One region of the Blautia sp. OF03-13 genome, then DNA from elsewhere that is predicted to be linked to it. Evidence: riboswitches for the same ligand, from Rfam matches in the RefSeq annotation. Region 1 holds a riboswitch; the other holds the start of a gene.
The links. A riboswitch is a leader RNA that binds a small molecule or an ion and turns the genes downstream of it on or off. The one in region 1 is predicted to bind lysine.
Positions count from the first base shown of each region.

Region 1 (9,288 bases):
CGAAGTCTGGAATCCAGCTCTTTCTTACGGATACGTAAGGAAACCGGAGTAACCTCAAGAAGCTCGTCCTTGTCGATGAAGTCCAGAGCCTGCTCCAGGGAAAGGATTCTCGGCGGAGTCAGACGCAGTGCCTCGTCGGAGGAAGAAGTACGGGTGTTGGTCAGGTGTTTCGTCTTGCAGACGTTCAGCTCGATATCCTCGGCCTTACCGTTCTGTCCGATAACCATACCGGCGTAAACCTTCTCGCCAGGTCCGATGAACAGAGTACCGCGCTCCTGTGCGGAGTACAGACCGTAGGTAACGGACTCGCCTGCCTCGAAAGCGATCAGGGAACCCTGTTTGCGGTATTCGATGTCGCCCTTGTACGGTGCGTAATCTTCAAACTCGGTGTTCAGGATACCAGTTCCTTTGGTGGAGGTCATGAAGATTCCACGGAAACCAATCAGGCCTCGTGCCGGGATTTCGAACTCCAGACGGGTGGAACCATCGCTTGCGCGGCTCATGCCGTGAAGCTCGCCTTTACGCTCGCTGAGGAGCTGGATGACAGTACCGGAGAACTCGTCCGGAACGTCAACGTATGCGATTTCCATTGGCTCGAGTTTGCGTCCGCGCTCGTCCTCTTTGTAGATAACTTCTGCCTTACTTACTGCGAACTCATATCCCTCACGGCGCATGTTTTCGATCAGGACGGACAGATGCAGCTCACCACGGCCGGAAACCTTGAAGCAGTCTGCGGAATCAGTCTCCTCGACGCGGAGAGAAACGTCAGTGTTCAGCTCACGCATCAGACGGTCACGCAGGTGGCGGGAAGTTACGTATTTACCTTCTTTACCGGCCAGCGGGCTGTCGTTTACGATGAAGTTCATGGAAATAGTCGGCTCGGAGATTTTCTGGAACGGGATGGAAACCGGGTTGTCCAGATCGCCGCAGAGAGTATCTCCGATGTGGATATCCGGGATACCGGAAACAGCAACGATAGAACCGATGCCTGCCTCAGTAACCTCTACTTTTTTCAGTCCGTCAAATTCATACAGTTTGCTGACCTTTACTTTTTTCTTCTTGGTCAGATCGTGGTGGTTGACCAGCATAACGTCCTGGTTCACGCGGATCGTTCCGTTTTCAACTTTGCCGACACCGATACGTCCAACGTATTCGTTGTAGTCGATGGTACTGATCAGAAGCTGTGTGCCAGCTTCCGGATCGCCGGTCGGAGCCGGGATGTATTTCAGGATGGTCTCGAACAGAGGAGTCATATCCTTCGGGGTATCGTTCAGATCGAGTACTGCATGACCCATCTTTGCGGATGCGTACAGAAACGGACAGTCAAGCTGTTCGTCAGATGCATCGAGGTCCATCAGAAGCTCGAGCACTTCGTCGATAACTTCATCCGGGCGTGCTTCCGGGCGGTCGATCTTGTTGATGCAGACGATAACGGACAGATCCAGCTCGAGTGCTTTTTTCAGCACGAATTTGGTCTGCGGCATAGCGCCCTCGAATGCGTCTACAACCAGAATAACGCCGTCTACCATTTTCAGAACTCGCTCAACCTCGCCGCCGAAGTCCGCATGGCCTGGGGTGTCGATGATGTTGATTTTCGTTCCTTTGTAGTAAACTGCTGTATTTTTGGAAAGAATGGTGATTCCACGCTCACGCTCGATATCGTTCGAGTCCATGACACGTTCCTGAACCTCCTGATTGGCACGGAAAACGCCGCTCTGTTTCAGAAGCTCGTCTACCAGTGTAGTTTTACCATGATCGACATGGGCGATGATGGCAACGTTTCTTACATCTTCTCTCGTTGTTTTCATTTCTTCATTCCTCTTCCTATGGGTTGACCCTGCCGGGTTCAATTTTTCAAAATTTCAAGCCGGCCGGGAATGTTTATCACAGCACAAAGGCAGGTGCCTTGCCGTTTTGTCTCTGCTGGATGCCTGCCTATCTAAACTATTATAGCACAGAACAGAGAAAAAAAACAGGGAAGATGTGACATTTTTTGTATTGCAATGGTAGAAAATACGAAGCATGTGGTGCGGTTTTTACAGAAACATATACAAAAAATTGGGCAGAATGCTGATTTGAATAGAAATAAAAAAATCTGGAAAAAAGTGGTTCTGAAAAAGAAAAGTGGTTCATACATTAGGATTATAGATCAGCAAAGTACCGATCAGAAATCAATATTCAGAAAGAAAAGACAAAGGAAGGGGATTTTCATTATGGCAGACAAGATGATTGAAAACAATCAGGTGGTTATCATGGGAGAGATTGTCTCCCCGTTTACATTCAGCCATCAGGTATTCGGAGAGGGCTTTTACCTCGTCAATGTGATGGTCAAGCGGTTGAGTGAATCGCAGGACATCATTCCGGTGATGGTCTCCGAGCGGCTGGTGGACGTATCACAGGATTACCAGGGTGAGTGGATCTGCATCAGTGGTCAGTTCCGGTCCTACAACCGCCACGAGGAGAAGAAGAACCGTCTGGTACTCTCCGTATTTGCGCGGGAACTAAGCTTCGTGGAGGAAGAGGACGATTCCGTCAAATCCAACCAGATTTACCTCGATGGATACATATGTAAACCGCCGGTCTACCGGAAAACACCTCTGGGAAGAGAGATCGCCGACCTTCTGATTGCGGTCAACCGTCCGTATGGAAAATCAGATTATATCCCGTGCATCTGCTGGGGACGGAATGCGCGGTATGCCTCTGCGTTTGCCGTGGGCGGCCACGTTCTCATCTGGGGACGGATCCAGAGCCGGGAATATATGAAGCGGCTGAGCGAGACGGAAATGGAAAAGCGGACCGCATATGAGGTTTCGGTGAGCAAGCTGGAATACAGTGAGAGTTAAAGCGCGATCCGCTGTTGACAAGAAAATTTAATGATGCTATAGTAAGAGCAGAACTGAAGTGGATAGAGGTCGCATTACTTCAAGAGTACCTTTTCGGATGCCTCAGCAGCAAAAGAAGAAGAGGAAAAGGGAAGAATGCCGAAGGACATCCGGCGCTGAACCGGTATGCTCCTGGGCGCAGGTTGAAAAAATCTGCGACTGTCATCGAGAGATGGAGAGCTATCTGATCATAGATACTGCGTATGTGTGAATTTGGAGGCGATCTTATCGGGGATGAGGCGCCTCTTTTTTAAACGGAAAGTGAAATTTTCCGTGAGAGATAAGCTCCGGCGACTGATTTCTTATGGTTTTATCTGACACAACATACAGGAGGAAAAGAGAATGTCTATTTTTAAAGGTGCAGCTGTTGCAATGATCACACCGATGACCGAAACACAGGAAGTGAATTACGAAAAACTCGGAGAACTGATTGAGGAGCAGATCGCCGGCGGAACCGACGCCATCGTTATCTGCGGAACCACCGGTGAGGCTTCGACCCTGTCCCATGAGGAGCATCTGGATGCCATCAAATATACCGTGGAAAAAGTAAATCACAGAATCCCGGTAATTGCAGGAACCGGCTCCAACAGCACGGAGACAGCAATTTATCTGTCTCAGGAAGCAGAAAAATACGGCGTGGACGGACTTCTTCTCGTTTCTCCGTATTACAATAAAGCAACACAGAAGGGCCTGATTGCACACTTTACCGCAATCGCAGACAGCGTCAAAGTGCCGGTCATCCTTTACAACATTCAGGGCAGAACCGGCGTAAACATTGCACCGGAAACGATCGCCTATCTGTTCAACAACGTTGAGAATATCGTTGCAGTCAAAGAGGCTTCCGGAAACATTTCCCAGGTCGCAAAAATTATGCAGCTGACCGATGGAAAGATCGATCTGTACTCCGGAAACGACGATCAGGTTGTGCCGATCCTTTCCCTTGGCGGAAGCGGTGTAATCTCCGTTCTTTCCAATGTAGCACCGCGCAAGACCCACGACATGGTACAGAAATTCCTCGACGGCGATGTGGCCGGATCCAGAGAAATCCAGCTGAGAGCACTGCCGCTCATCGATGCGCTGTTCTGCGAAGTAAACCCGATTCCGGTAAAAGCAGCGCTGAACCTGATGGGCAAAGAGGTTGGACCGCTTCGTCTGCCGCTGACCGAGATGGAGCCGCAGAACCAGGAGCGCCTGGCAAAGGCTATGAAAGATTTTGGAATCAAACTGGCTTAAGTTAAGAATACACGAAGTAAAGAAGGAAAAAGACAATGGTTAAAATTATTATGCATGGCTGCAACGGCCATATGGGACAGGTCATCACCGGCCTGGTAAAAGAAGATGCAAATGCAGAAATCATAGCCGGAATCGATATGAACGACAACGGCCAGAACGATTACCCGGTATTCAAAAGCCTGGCAGAATGCGATGTTCCGGCAGACGTAGTCGTTGACTTTTCTTCCTACAAGGCAGCCGACGCACTGCTCGATGCCTGCAAGGAGAAAAAACTTCCACTCGTCCTCTGCACCACAGGCCTCACCGAGGATCAGCTCAAAAAAGTGCAGGAGACCAGCAAAGAAATCCCGGTTCTCCGCTCTGCAAATATGTCCCTTGGTGTGAATACGCTGATGAAACTGGTACAGGCAGCTGCAAAAGTGCTTGCCGAAGCAGGCTTTGATATGGAGATCGTGGAGAAACACCACAAACTGAAATGCGACGCTCCAAGCGGAACCGCCATCGCCCTGGCAGACAGCCTGAACGCGGCAATGGACAACCAGTACCACTACGTATACGACAGAAGCCAGCGCCACGAGCAGCGTGACCCGAAAGAAATCGGAATCTCTGCTGTACGCGGCGGCACCATCGTCGGCGACCACGACGTCATCTTCGCAGGCCCGGACGAGGTTGTTACCCTGTCCCACAGAGCATATTCCAAGGGGGTTTTTGGAAAAGGTGCTGTAGAGGCCGCAAAATTCCTGGCTGGAAAGCCAGCCGGTATGTATGATATGCAGGATGTGATTGCTGCGAAGTAAGGCAGAAGCAGGAAATAGAAAAGATAAAAAAGAAGGCAGGCTGTGTGCAGTTGCACAGCCTGCCTTCTTTTGAGCTGCTTTTCTGTTTTAGCCAATGAGTTTTTTCACTTATGCAGCGTAATAGGAATACGTTCCTCTGTCAAAAAATCTATTTCAGTTCCCGTTCCGCTTTTTCCCAGATCTCTTCGTCAAGATCAGTCAGCGCCAGTGCATCCGCAAGTTCCCGCACCCGTTTTACCGTGAGATAAAAGTAATTGATACCGCAGGTCAGCGTCCGCTTTAAGGAGCGGGCAAGGACACTGCCGTGGGTTTCCAGTTCGGCACGGTCGAACTCGGCGAGATAGCCCTCGAGATCATAGGGGATCTGAAAACATTCGATCTGCCATGTGCTGTTTTCCAACGTCAGAATTGCGAAGTGCGCATGGCCGCCGACATCATCAAGCGCAAGCCCAAGGGATCCTGGATTCAGATACGTTTTTCCTGCGTATTCTTTCTGTTCCTGCTTGTGGCTGTGGCCGCCAAGCAGGATGGAGGCATCGAGATTTTCCAGATGAGAAAGCAGGAGCTCCGGATGCAGCCCGAAATTCCCTCGGATTTCACCAGGTGCGCCGTGGCAGAGCCGAAGTGCCGGGAAAAGGGATTCACGGCAGGTGTCCGGTGTAACTTCTTCCTGCGGTACAAAAACGGGAACCAGTTTCCCGGCTCCATCCATTTTTCCAATCAGAACACCGTCTGTCGGCAGCTGCTCAAAAAATTTTAGATCCTGATCGGTAAGATTCCGAAACGTGTAATCCAGAAGCCCGCTCGTCGAAGAACCCGCCTTCCAGTTCTGCGGCTGCCAGAGATTCTCAAGCAGATATTCCTCCCGGTTGCCGCGCACCAGATAGCACGGAAACTCCTCCTGCATTTCGCGGAGCACCCCCATCATCCTCTGCGGAAACGGCCCATCCGTCACAAAATCTCCCAGCCCGATGATACCGTCAATTTGCTGCCTGCGAAGAAACTCCATCACCTCCGAGAGTGCATAATAATTCCCATGAAGATCACTGATTACTGCTAATTTCATGTGTTTTCCTTTCTATGTCAAAATCATAAAATGCGAGATACTGTCTTGATTTTATCAAATGGTGAGAAGGAACGCAATTTATAAAAATATAAGCCAGGCAATTGATGAAATGATGGAAGACAGCAAAACGGAAGGCATTGAAAAAGGCAAACTTGAGGTGTTATCAAATTTATTAAAAAAAGGAACGATCAGCATTCAGGATGCCGCCGACTGTATGGCAGTGTCTGTGGCGGAATTTAAGAAGCTGGTCAATAAGTATCCCATCTGATTCCGAAAAACCTGCTGACAGAAAAAGCATGTTGTGATAAGATCAAAGGCAGAGAGTTTCGAATATCTTTACTGTCGGAGGGAATGTATGATTAATCGGGAAGACATGCTGGAGCTGACGAGGAGGATGACGCCGGCGCGGACTTCGTTTGTGCGGATGGCGGGTTGCTATACGGATTCGGATGGGGAGTATGACGGCAGTTTCAACATTCATTTTCTGAAACTGTCCGGTTCGGAAAAGGCCAGGAATCTGGCGATTGCCAAGAAAATTCCGTTTGCGGAATCGAATGAGAAGCTGCGGGAATACCGTTTTCCGGAAACATCCCAGGGGCCGGGCAGTATCTGGCAGATGCTGATGGCGCTGCGGGAATGCGGACTGAAGAACGATGCGCTGTTGGAAACGTTCTATGATATCCTGATCGAAGGATTGCAGATTCACGGGGCTTATGCCATTTACATGTTTTATGACCGGTATGATATTCCGGCAAAGGCTTCCGATAAAGAGCGCCTGGGGGAATCCGAGGAGATGTTCCCCTATCTGATCTGCGCTGTCTGCCATCTGGTTGGAGAATACGAGCCGGGAAATCCTATCTGTGGATTCCTGTTTCCTGCCTTTGTGGACCGGAGCGGAGATCTGGAACGGGTTGATATTTATGCAGAGCGTGCAGCGTGGGGCGATCGGATAGCCAGCATTCTTGGCGCGAAGGGCAGAAAATTCAGATGCGGTCTGTAAAAGAAAAAATCAAAATTGACGGATCAAACCAGGTGCTGATGTGCCTGGCAGTAAAAAAACTTCCCGGCGAACCTGCATGTATCGTTCGCCAAGGGAAGTTTTTTAGATACGGGAGCAGCAGAAGTGCATATTTACTGTGCCATCCCCGCTCCATTCTGTGTAGTTGCTCCGTTTTCCTGCGGATTCTGCGTCTCATTGTCGCCGCCGCTTACCACATCGTCCACCGCGCGGCCGACATCCTCAACGCCCTCACCGACACCACGGGTCACATCTTCAGCGGCGTCGCCGACATCATCCCCAAGGGTATTTCTATCCCCGGTATTTGTGCCGTTGGCATTCCCATCGGTGCCCTCCGTCACATCATTTACATTGTCGTTTGACGGCATCTCTGTCGTATTGACGTCGTTTCTGTTATCCGTCTGTCCCATGTCGCTCTCCGTGTTGGTATTGCCATTTCCGGTGTCATTCGTGGTGTTGTTTCCACAGGCCGTCATCCCGGCCAGTAATACCGCCAATGCCAGCGTCATACACACTCTTCTGATTTTTCTCATCTTCAAAATCTCCTTTCCCTAACAGTGTCTGGACAGTTGCTAGTATTTGAAAAATGCCGGAAAATATACGGAAAAAAGAGGCTTTTGGAAATCTTGACAAAGGAAGAAAAAAACACTAAAACAAAAAGTACGAAAACGGACTAAAAACGAAAACAGGATATATCGAAATGGAAGTCAATCCGGCAAACCGGCGGGAAAAAATCATCAGTCTGACTGAAACGGGAAAACAGTATGCGAGAGAGCTGATTCTTCCGCTGTTTCAGTCCGAGGAGGAAGCTGCGGCGCAGTTTACGGAGCAGGAGATGACAGAAGTAATCCGGATGCAGGAAAAATTTGCCGACGCACTGGCAAAGAGTATGGAGGAGAAGGAAAATGAGTGAAAAAGTAACAGCAGGAAGAGATTACCTCGGTGGATTTGCGCCGGAGTTTGCAGCGTTCAACGATGATATTTTATTCGGAAAAGTCTGGGCGAAAGAGGACAATCTGCCGCCATTTTGTATGTGGAAAAGGTATCCATAGTTCACAATCTGTCCGCTTCGTGATATGATAACAGCAGAATTCGAAAAGGAGAGAAAGAGAATGAAAGAAGAACTGAAGAAATCCCTTCGCACCTACGGCGCCCTGCTGCTGCTCGGTGTGACCGGCGTTCCGCTCGGTGCGGCAGTCGGTCTGATTGAGGCGCTGTTCTGCCGTCTGCTTTTGAAAGTCACGGCTATTCGCGTGGCACATCTTTTCTGGTGTCTGCCGTTTCTCGCTATGGCAGGTCTTGTGATCGTGGCAGTCAATCAGAAATTCGGTGGCAGGGGAAAAGGAGGCATGAGTCTGATTTTTGATGTAGCGTATGAGGAGGAGACAGAGCTTCCGCTTCGCATGATTCCGCTGGCAATGCTCTCAACGGCGTTGACGCATCTGTTCGGTGGAAGTGCCGGCCGCGAGGGCGTTGCCGTTCAGATCGGTGCTGTGTTTTCCTATTTTGCCGGCAAAAAATTACCGTTTAAAAACGCGCCAGGTATCTTTCTGGTAACCGGTATGGCCGCCGGCTTTGCGGGCATGTTCGGAACGCCGATTGCAGCTGTGATCTTTGCGGTAGAGGTGCTCGCTGCGGGTGAAATGCGGTACGAGGCACTGCTTCCGGCGTTTACCGCATCTTTCTCTGCGAGCGCTGTAGCTTCCCTGCTTGGAATCCGCAAAGAAAATCTGGCTGTCCACATCAGCGAAAGCCTGACACCGTTCCTGCTGGTGCGTCTGATTACACTTGGTATTATTTTTGGAATCACAGGCGGCCTCTTCGCCTGGTGCTTAAAGCACACGAAAAAATATCTCGGCGAAAAAATCAAAAATCCGCTGGTACGTGTTTTCTCCATCGGTGTTATCCTTAGCATTCTGTTCCTGGTTCTGTACCGCGGACGGTATTGCGGCTTTGGAACGAATCTGGTGGAAGCGATATTTCATGGGGAAAAGGTATATGCATATGACTGGGCGCTGAAATTTATCCTGACAATTCTGACGCTGTCCGCCGGGTTTCAGGGCGGCGAGGTAACACCGCTGTTTACCATCGGAGCAACCCTGGGAGCAGTCCTTGGCAATCTGTTCGGTATTCCGGTGGAGCTTTCCGCGGCGCTTGGCTATGCGGCGGTTTTCGGTGGCGGAACCAATACCTTACTGGCGGCTATTTTCATCGGCGGCGAGATTTTTGGCTACGATTATCTGCCATATTTCTTTATTGTCTGCACCGCGGCCTACGTATTCAACCGCAACA
Region 1 covers NZ_QTVR01000003.1:103,257-112,544, forward strand. Annotated here, with positions in the region: gene typA (translational GTPase TypA) at 1-1,808, opposite strand, end outside; gene DXA55_RS03020 (single-stranded DNA-binding protein) at 2,214-2,843, shown strand; lysine riboswitch at 2,899-3,073, shown strand; gene dapA (4-hydroxy-tetrahydrodipicolinate synthase) at 3,225-4,115, shown strand; gene dapB (4-hydroxy-tetrahydrodipicolinate reductase) at 4,151-4,912, shown strand; gene DXA55_RS03035 (metallophosphoesterase family protein) at 5,061-5,978, opposite strand; gene DXA55_RS17005 (hypothetical protein) at 6,088-6,246, shown strand; gene DXA55_RS03045 (DUF4317 family protein) at 6,334-6,978, shown strand; gene DXA55_RS03050 (hypothetical protein) at 7,110-7,529, opposite strand; gene DXA55_RS03055 (hypothetical protein) at 7,697-7,909, shown strand; gene DXA55_RS03060 (hypothetical protein) at 7,902-8,048, shown strand; gene DXA55_RS03065 (chloride channel protein) at 8,109-9,288, shown strand, end outside.

Region 2 (9,288 bases), on a different contig from region 1:
ATCTCTGTGGTCGGTTGCGCTGCGCTCCGCAATCGGCTGCGGTAACGGGCCGGCGGTTCCCTGTTCGTTCATTTCAAAAACAATTACGGACGCCGGATTTCTGTTTTCTATTTTACATCATTTTAATCAAAAATCCTACTATAAAATGTATAAAATATTAACTTTAACACCGAAAAATTCCTGCTTTTTCTTCTTTTGTCTTGTTATCTTTTTGTCAATCCCATCTCATCCGTAAATTGCCCGCATGATTTTAGCCATCAGCCGCCCTGCAGGCGCCGAGAGCACCAGTACTACAGCAAGAGATACCATGCCGCACCCGAGCAGTGCGCGGTTCACAAGTCCCCGTGCTGAGCAGAATCCGAGGCAGAATCCCTTCTTCCAGGGCCAGAACAGCTTTTCCGGTTTCCGGTTGAAAAAATCGAGCACCAGATGGGACAGAAAGCCCACGGCAAAATAAGCGGACGCATCCGGGTAGATGATGTCCACGCACGCCGTCAGCAATGCCAGCGCCGCAAATGAATGCATGAAGGAGCGGTGCGGCTGCTGTTTCCCATAGGCGCAGATCAGCAAAAATGCTGCCGTTCCGGTGAGGAGACGCAGCACGCTGCTGTCGCTTGTGAGGCGGCGGTAAATTCCAAGATTCAGTTTATACTCCGCAAGAATTGTGAGCACCGCAACTGCAACTGTTGCCGTAATAATCTTATCGGCATCGCGGTGCGCCTGTGAAGTGCCGACATCAATGTCACTGATCAAACCGCCGATCGCGGCAGCCCCGGCACCGGCCACAAGCGCGGGAACCGTCTGCGGCTGTAAAACAGCAAGTGCCGCTGCTGTTCCAATAAAAAAATGTGTTCTTCCAAGCATTTGTCTGTTTTTTCCTTTCGTAAAATTTCCTTTATCATAGCACATTCCCGCCCTTTTATGCAACCATTTGTTCGATTCTTTTACGACCGTATGGTCCTATCAGGATCAAAAAAAGAACCTCCTGCGACCGTTTATCGCCGCAGGAGGTTCTCCTCTGTTTCTGCCTTTATTCCATACTATTTCCAGGTTATCTTATTTCACGTTTTTCCCTTCATTGTATGAATTTTCATTTGACATTTATCGCTCATTTGAGTTATATCTTTATGCTTCATATACCAGTTCACCAGCAAGATACGTCCGGCACACCGGAATGTCTTTGATCGTGCTCTCATCCACCTCAAACGGATTCTGACCCAGTACGACGAAGTCTGCCATCATGCCTTCTGCGATCTGGCCTTTCACGTTCTCCTCGAAACTTGCCTCGGCACTGCGGATCGTGTAACTGTCGAGTGCTTCCTGTACGGTGAATTTCTGATCCGGCAGGTACGGGCCGACATGGTCGCGCAGCGTTGTTCTTGTGACAGCGCACTGCATGCAGGCGAGGGCATCCGGCAGCTCTACCGGGCAGTCAGTTCCGTTGCTGACGGAGACGCCGTTATTCATCAGCGTCTTCCAGCTGTAGCTTGTGCTCGCAAGCTCTTTGCCGACGCGCTCCTCTACGATATGGTTATCGTAATCGAGGAAGATGCTCTGTGCGTAAACGTGAAGATGCATTTTCGCGATTTTTTCAAGCTGATCGGCTCTTGTGATCTGGCAGTGCACGATGCCGTGGCGGTGATCTTCTCTCGGGTTTTCAGCAAGGGCTTTTTCATAGGCACTTAACACGCGGTCGAGGCACGCATCACCGATCGTGTGAACTGCAGCCTGCATGCCGTGTGCATTGGCGTAGCCGATCATCTCATCCATGGTTTCCTGGGTGAATACCGGGATTCCGCAGGTGGACGGGTCGTCTGCGTATGGGCGACTGAGGAATGCTGTTCTCGCACCGAGTGCGCCGTCGCCGAGCATTTTCAGCGGTCCGATTTTAAAGCGGTCTGTGCCGATGCCGGTCACATTTCCAGCCTCAACGAAACCTTTTAAGGATTCCAGATCGGTAAAGTTGCTCTGCTCGTAAACGCGGACGGTCAGCTCGCCGGAATCCTCGAGTTCTTTGTATGCTTCGTTGACGGTCTGCCACGGAACGGCGCGGTAAACGCAGTAATCATCACTCTGGCTGCTGGTGACGCCGTAGCTGTTCAGGGCTTTGCAGGCGCTGCGGATCATATCTTTGATTTCCTCTTTGCTCGGCACCGGAATGCTGTCGTAAACCGGTTCCATTGCATTGTCGAAGAATCTTCCGTCCGGCTCACCGTTTTCCATACCGATCTCTCCGCCCTCCGGCTGCGGGGTATCTGCGGTGACGCCGAGGAGTTCCAGTGCTTTGCTGTTGACTACGAGGCAGTGGCCGCACGCTCTCGTCGCGCAGATCGGAACTTCAGTTGATACGCGGTCAAGATCGTAGCGGTTCGGCATGCGGTCCACGTCCGTGAAGTAATCCTGATTCCAGCCGCGGCCCATCAGCCATGCGCCGTCTTTTCGCGGATGCTCTTTCTGGAAGGTGTCGAGGCAGGCGAGCATATCTTCCAGGCTTTCGGTATGTGCGGCAAGCTGCGCTTTCAGCAGGGAGCTTCCGTAATTTAAAAGGTGCATATGGCTGTCGTTAAAACCGCTGCAGACGAATTTTCCGCCGAGGTCTACAACTTTGTCGCCGGCTGCTGCAAGGGCATCTGCCTCTGCGCTGCTTCCGGCGAAAACAAATTTGCCGTCTTCTACTGCAAACGCTTCGACAAGCGGCAGTTTTCCGGTGTAGACAGCTCCGTTTTTGTAAATTGTTTTCATATCATTATCCTCCTACTGTCATCTAAATTTGATTCTATTCTTTTCTGCCCATTTGCGCAATATACAAATTCAGACACGCTATTCTCTTGCGTGTCTGGATTCGCTTTTGAATATTTTTTATTTCGTTTTCTCTTCGTAGAACAGGCAGGCGTTCTTGTCTACCGTGCCCTGGCCGAAGTTTCTTGCTTTGTAGTCTTTCAGCAGTTTGAAATACTGGTTCGAGAGAATCAGGATCACTGCTACGTTGACGAAGGTCGGGATCGCAGATGTGATATCAACGACAGTCCAGATAAAGCCCTGGTTGTTGGTCTTTACCAGATAGATCGTCCACAGTACGCCCGGCAGAGCGCGGACTGCGTAGAAGATTTTCATGACGATATCTTTCATCTTGCCTTCTTTTTTATACAGATGCTCCAGAATTGCCAGATAGTAGGTGAACCATCCGCCGGAAGTCGTTACAGTGAAAATGACCATGATGACTGCCAGAAGGATGCTTCCAAATTTGCCGAATCCGCTTGCAAATGCACTTAAAGCAAGTGTTCCGCCGTTCGTTCCGTCGGTCCAGTTTCCGCTTAAGATAACGGAAAGTGCGGTGATCGTACAGATAACCATGGTATCAAAGAATACCTCGAAAGATCCCCACAGACCCTGCTCTACCGGATGCGGTGTTTTTGCGGAAGCATGGATCATTGGAGAAGTACCCCATCCAGCCTCATTGGAGTATACGGAACGCGCCATACCCACACGGATAATCTCGCTGACTGCGCAGCCGGCAAAACCGCCGATCGCTGCTGTTCCGGTAAATGCGTTTGTTACGATGGCTGCAAATACGCCAGGAACGCGGTTGATGTTGATGATGATCATGCCAATTCCCATCAAGATATAAAGAACGCTCATAAATGGAACGAGCTTGCTGAACAGACTTGCGATTTTCTTCGTACCGCCGCTTGTAACGACATAGGTCAGAATGCAGAGCAGAACGCCCATCACGATAACGCCTTCTACTTTGAAGCTTCCAAGATTGATATTCTCAATACCGAACGCACCGGCTACGACCTGAGATGCGGTCAGGTTGGAAGAGGTTACGAAGAAGGTGGAGAAAATACCGATGCCGAAGATGAGCGCCGGGATCAGCCACAGCTTGCCCCAGTGGCGCTCCTCGCCAAGTCCGCACTCCATGTAGTAAGTCGGACCGCCGTAGTACTCACCTTTTTCGTTGGTGTGACGGTAGTAGCAGCCGAGGGTAACCTCAACCTGTTTTAATATCATACCAAGCAGAGACGAAAGCCACATCCACATAATGGCTCCCGGGCCGCCTGCTGCAACTGCAGTTGCAACACCGGCGATATTACCGAATCCTACGGTACCGCCGATAGCGGTCGAAATCGCCTCAAACGAGGAAAGCATACCCTTTCCTTCACTTGCTTTGTCTTCTTTCTGGAACAGTTTTCCGCCGGTTCTCTTCATAATCCAGCCAAAGTGACGGAACTGGAAAAATCCAGAACGAACGGTAAAGTACAGACCGGTCAGAATCATCAGCGCGATCAGCGGCACGCCCCAAAGGACACCGTCCAGCCAGTTAAGAAATGCTATCATGTCAAAATCCTCCCTTTTTTCTTTTCCGGCAACAGTTTTCTTCAGACGTATCCTGTAACACCCGTTTCGTCTTTCGTTCTCCAACCAAACAGATTTCCACCCCTGGAACCTTTTGTCACGGTTCCAACTGCAGTACAATAAAAAGAGCAGCGGTCTTCACCACTGCTCCATTAAATCTACGTTCATGAAGCAATAGCTCCTCCACCAGTACGGTGAGAGTGCACAGCCTGTTCGACTGTACCCCAACGCAGACAGTTTTTCGGGAACTGCCCCGTTTCGGCGAATGCTCCTTTCCCTGCCCGTCCCAGACCCCGTTGTCTCAGGACAGCTACTCTTAGCCTTCGCGCCTCTATTGCCGAATATGTATATTGACAGGTATTATCATATGTTTCTTTTCGCTACTTGTCAATCGTTTTTTCGACATTATTTTACAAAAATTTTATATTTTCGAAATTTGTCCTGATTTATTTGACTTTCTTGTCTCCCTCTGACGGCTTCAGCTGGTTGAACTTCCACAGACGCTCCATATAGCCGGACTGCTCTTTGGCCAGCTCTTCCACATTCGGGTTGTAAATGATTCCTTTTACCATTCATTCTCTGTCTGTCATACTGTCCTCCTGTCTGCTGTAGGATCTAAATAAGTATCCCTTCCAGATGATCCATCTCATGCTGGCAGATCTGGGCTGGCCAGCCGGTGAATTTCTGGCGTTGTTTTTTCCAGTTCCAGTCGTAGTATTCGATTTCGATGTTCTGGTACCGCTTTGTTTTCCGCACGCCTGGCAGGGAAAGGCAGCCTTCTTCTGTTTCGTAGGGGCCGCTTTTGCGGACGATCACCGGGTTGAACATGATGATGTCGCGGAATCCGGCGTTTACGATGATGATGCGTTTTTTCACGCCGATCATATTTGCCGCCATGCCGACGCATGCCTCGCGGTTTGCTGCCAGTGTGTCCTGCAGATCTCTTCCCACCTGCAGATCTTCCTCTGTCGCCGGGATGGATTTCTGTCCGAGGAAGAGAACGTCTCTCATAATTGGTTTTACCATTTGTGTTTCCTTTCTCTTTCGGCCTTAAAGGCCGAAATCGTTTAATTTTCTATTTGAATCCGCATATCGCACGATGTGCATCCGATCACGGTTTTTCCGCCTTCCTGCTCCAGTCGTTCTACTGTTCCGCTGCAGAACGGACAGATCCAGTCAATCTGTTTTCCGGCTTTGACGGCCTGCATCATGTTGACGAATTTTGTCGTATCTACATTTTTCGAATTGCAATTCTGCGTCCAATCACCGGAGAGTACTTTTCGCAATTCGCCGTTTTCATTCAGAATAACGGTGTCGCCCTCCTCGATGTTCCAGTCATACAGCATCTGATCCTCCTGGCGGATGCGCGATTCTGTTCCGTTTTCATCTTTCAAAACAACAACTGCCATGACAGGCTCGTCGGCACCGCGCTCCTCACAGCCGAAATCAAGGTCTTCCTCAATTCGCATTACCTGATATTTCATAAAAACGCCCTTTCTTCAAATATAATTCATGCTTTTTTGTATTCCACACGGTTTTTGCTGTTACAAAACTTTTTATTCCTGAATCGTAAAAATCACAACCCGCTCCCGGCTGTCCCCGCCCGGAAACAGATCCATACAGTCGATCTCATCGAGAAATTCCAGTTCCGGCACCGTCATCAGATACGAGATATAAGCATCCGACGGGTAATAGAAAAACAACTGGATCTCCCGCGGATTTTCGTAGTACGATTCCAGCAGTCTTGTCATCGCTTTTCTTAAGATTTCAAGCGAAAACGGGTTAAAAAAATACACCCGGTCCACTTCCGCAGGAACGGGAAAATTTTCGGCGCTCTCCAGCACAAACTCTGTCCGCGCGCCGGAGACCGCCGCTTTTTTATTTTCCACCGCCTTCGCATAAATCCGGTCATCATACTCCACACCGATGGACCGGCACCGGGTCTGCGCCGATAAGAAGAAATCCACGCGGCCCTTTCCGCATCCGTAATCGAGCAGCGTATTTCCCTTTCGGATCATCCCTGTGTTTGCCATCCGTTCCAGCACGCAGTATGGGGTCGGCTCATACGGATACCGGTACAGATCCGACCGGCTGTCGTCCCGCCCCATTGTGTGGATCTGAAGCAATCTGTCCCAGCGGTTCTCGTTTTTATCTTCTCTCATCGCCCGTCTCCCGATACTGATACTGTTCAAATAATTCCAGATATTCTTTCTCCACTGCATCAAACGGCCGCACCGCGTAGTCCAGCGTGATGTGAAGCTTCGGTGCATCCCCCTCCTGCGGCTCCTCCAGCAGATTCGTCAAATCGTACCACAGCAGATCATTGTCGATCTGTTTCATCATCCGCTGCTCCTCCGCCCTCAGATCACTGCCAAGATATTTCTCATAAATCACCGAAAGCAGATGGTCCTCAATCTCGCGGTACCGCGGCATCTCCTGCTTTAATGGCCGCGGCACGTCCGACATGTAGCACTCGCTTGCGTCATGCAGAAGACACGCCAGCACCAGCCGCCGGGAATAGCCGCGCGCGGCAGCCTCTTTCGCACAGCAGATGCAGTGCTCTCCCACTGACCAAAACGTCGTCACATGGCCGTTTCCGCGGCAGATCATCGGCAGCGCATGCGCAAAATCTTCCACACAGAGCAGCCCCGGATCAGGATGTACGGGATCGAAGTGTTTTCTTGTATACGTCGTTATCGTACTCATTCTTTAACCTCGCTGTACGGCTTTACTGCCGGCTGTCCCGCGTGCGGCTCGCCGATGATTTTTTCCATCCAGACCATATCGTACCAGCGGTCGAATTTGTAGCCGCAGTTGTGGAAGGTTCCCACGAGTTCGAATCCGAGATGCGCATGGAACTCGGCGCTGTTTTTCGTCAGATATTCATCCTCGACCTGCGGATAGCCGATGCAGGCGTAGAGGTTCAGAATGCCCATTTTTTCAGGCGGTCCGCCAGCTCTTCATACAGTCTCCGGCCAAGACCTCCTTTTCTTGCATTGGGATCGAGATAAATGGTCAGCTCGCTCGACCAGTCGTATGCGGCGCGGCCGACAAAGGCATGTGCGTATGCATAACCTTCGATTTTTCCATCCTGCTCGATGACGAGGTATGGATATTTTTTCATGATATCACGCATGCGGTTCTCAAATTCTTCCAGAGACGGCACGTCCCACTCGAAAGAAATGACGGTGTATTCTACATAATAAGCATAAATCTCCAGAATGCGTGCGGCATCCTCTATTTTTGCATCTCTGACAGTAATTGTACTCATAATAAACTCCTCCTCTGACCGTACTGCTTGCGTTTTCTGAACTTTATCTTATCACTCCGCTGAAAAATGGACAACATGATTTCCAGATTTCCTTTTTTTCTAAATTTTTCTGTGCTCTTTGCTTTCTTTCCTGTATAATAAAAGAAACAAGACGGATCACTATTTTTCTTCTTAATGAAAGAAAGGAACGTGCCTATGAAAATTTTAAATCTCGAAAACGAAAACCGGAAATTCACCAAATCCATCGAAAATTTCCACGTCATGGAATATCTCCAGGATTCCAGCGTCTCGCCGATGACTGCCATGGAGGAGTATTACATGAGCAAAATGAATGTGCGCCGCCGCCAGGTTGTCATTGAACTGGACAAGGAGCACTCCGCGATTATCCAGTCCGGTGCGATGCAGTGGATGGGCGGCCATGTACAGGCGACCGCCGGAATCAAAGGGATCGGCGACCTGTTCGGAAAGGCCATCAAAGGCGCCATGACAAAGGAATCTGCCGTAAAACCGGAGTACGTCGGCGACGGATATCTCGTGCTGGAACCGACCTACAAATACATCATTCTTGTGGATGTCGAGAAATGGGGCTCCTCCGGAATGACGATTGAGGACGGCATGTTCCTCGCCTGCGACGGCAGAGTCAAAACCAAACTGACCGCCCGCAAGAGCATTTCCTCCGCTGTCCTCGGCGGCGAAGGCTTCTTCAATCTGAGCCTCGTCGGCAGAGGCGCCGTTGCCCTCGAAAGCAACGTACCTGAGGACGAGCTGATCGAAGTCGAACTCGAAAACGACGAACTGAAAATCGATGGAAACCTCGCCGTCTGCTGGTCCTCCAACCTTGATTTCACCGTAGAGCGCTCCACCGGAACCCTCGTCGGCTCCGCCGTCAGCGGTGAAGGCCTCGTCAACGTCTACCGCGGAACCGGCCGCGTCCTCATGAGCCCGGTCGCCCCGACAGATTCCCTGCTGACTGCAACCAACACGACCCAGGTGAACCCCGCTGTGAAGAACAACCTTCCGCCGGAAAATTAAATTCGAATCCTCTCCGCCCCTATGCCTAATACGCATAGAAAAAAGTCAAATTAAACCTCGTTTTTGATTGACACTTTCTTCAAAGCATGTTAGCGTAAAATACGCACTTATCTTTACATTCTTAAGAAAAACCATACGATAAAATACATGTTCTGGAGAAAATGATGAATAGAATAAACTGGACTGAACTGAAACCGCAGATTCAGCAGGTCGGGCGATTAAGTCTGCCTGCGATTCTTACACAGATTACTACGATTGCGATGCAATACATTGATTCCGCGATGGTCGGCGCGCTTGGGGCGAATGCTTCGGCGGCGATCGGGCTGGTTTCGTCGACGACGTGGCTCCTCAGCGGTGCGATTTATGCGGTTTCAGCCGGTTTTTCTGTTCAGGTAGCGCATCAGATCGGGGGAAATCATGACAAGAAGGCAAGGGATGTTGTGCGGCATGGCATCGCGTCCGCGCTTGTTGTGTCGGCTGTTTTGTGCCTGATCGGGCTTCTGATCAGTCATCCGCTGCCGGGGTGGCTCGGCGGTGCGCAGGAGATCCGGCGGAATGCCACGCTCTATTTTATGATGTTTGCCATCATGCTTCCGTTTTCCCAGCTCAACTCGCTGATGTCGTCCTTC
Region 2 covers NZ_QTVR01000017.1:47,428-56,715, forward strand. Annotated here, with positions in the region: gene DXA55_RS12785 (metal-dependent hydrolase) at 226-864, opposite strand; gene DXA55_RS12790 (amidohydrolase) at 1,126-2,742, opposite strand; gene DXA55_RS12795 (alanine/glycine:cation symporter family protein) at 2,860-4,338, opposite strand; lysine riboswitch at 4,524-4,698, opposite strand; gene DXA55_RS12800 (maltose acetyltransferase domain-containing protein) at 4,803-4,928, opposite strand; gene DXA55_RS12805 (peptide deformylase) at 4,972-5,382, opposite strand; gene DXA55_RS17340 (hypothetical protein) at 5,424-5,840, opposite strand; gene DXA55_RS12815 (SAM-dependent methyltransferase) at 5,913-6,518, opposite strand; gene DXA55_RS12820 (hypothetical protein) at 6,505-7,062, opposite strand; gene DXA55_RS18895 (GNAT family N-acetyltransferase) at 7,059-7,292, opposite strand; gene DXA55_RS18900 (GNAT family N-acetyltransferase) at 7,280-7,627, opposite strand; gene DXA55_RS12830 (AIM24 family protein) at 7,823-8,659, shown strand; gene DXA55_RS12835 (MATE family efflux transporter) at 8,824-9,288, shown strand, end outside.
Region 2: linked by a shared signal. The riboswitch ahead of DXA55_RS12795 (alanine/glycine:cation symporter family protein) and the one ahead of dapA (4-hydroxy-tetrahydrodipicolinate synthase) in region 1 are both predicted to bind lysine.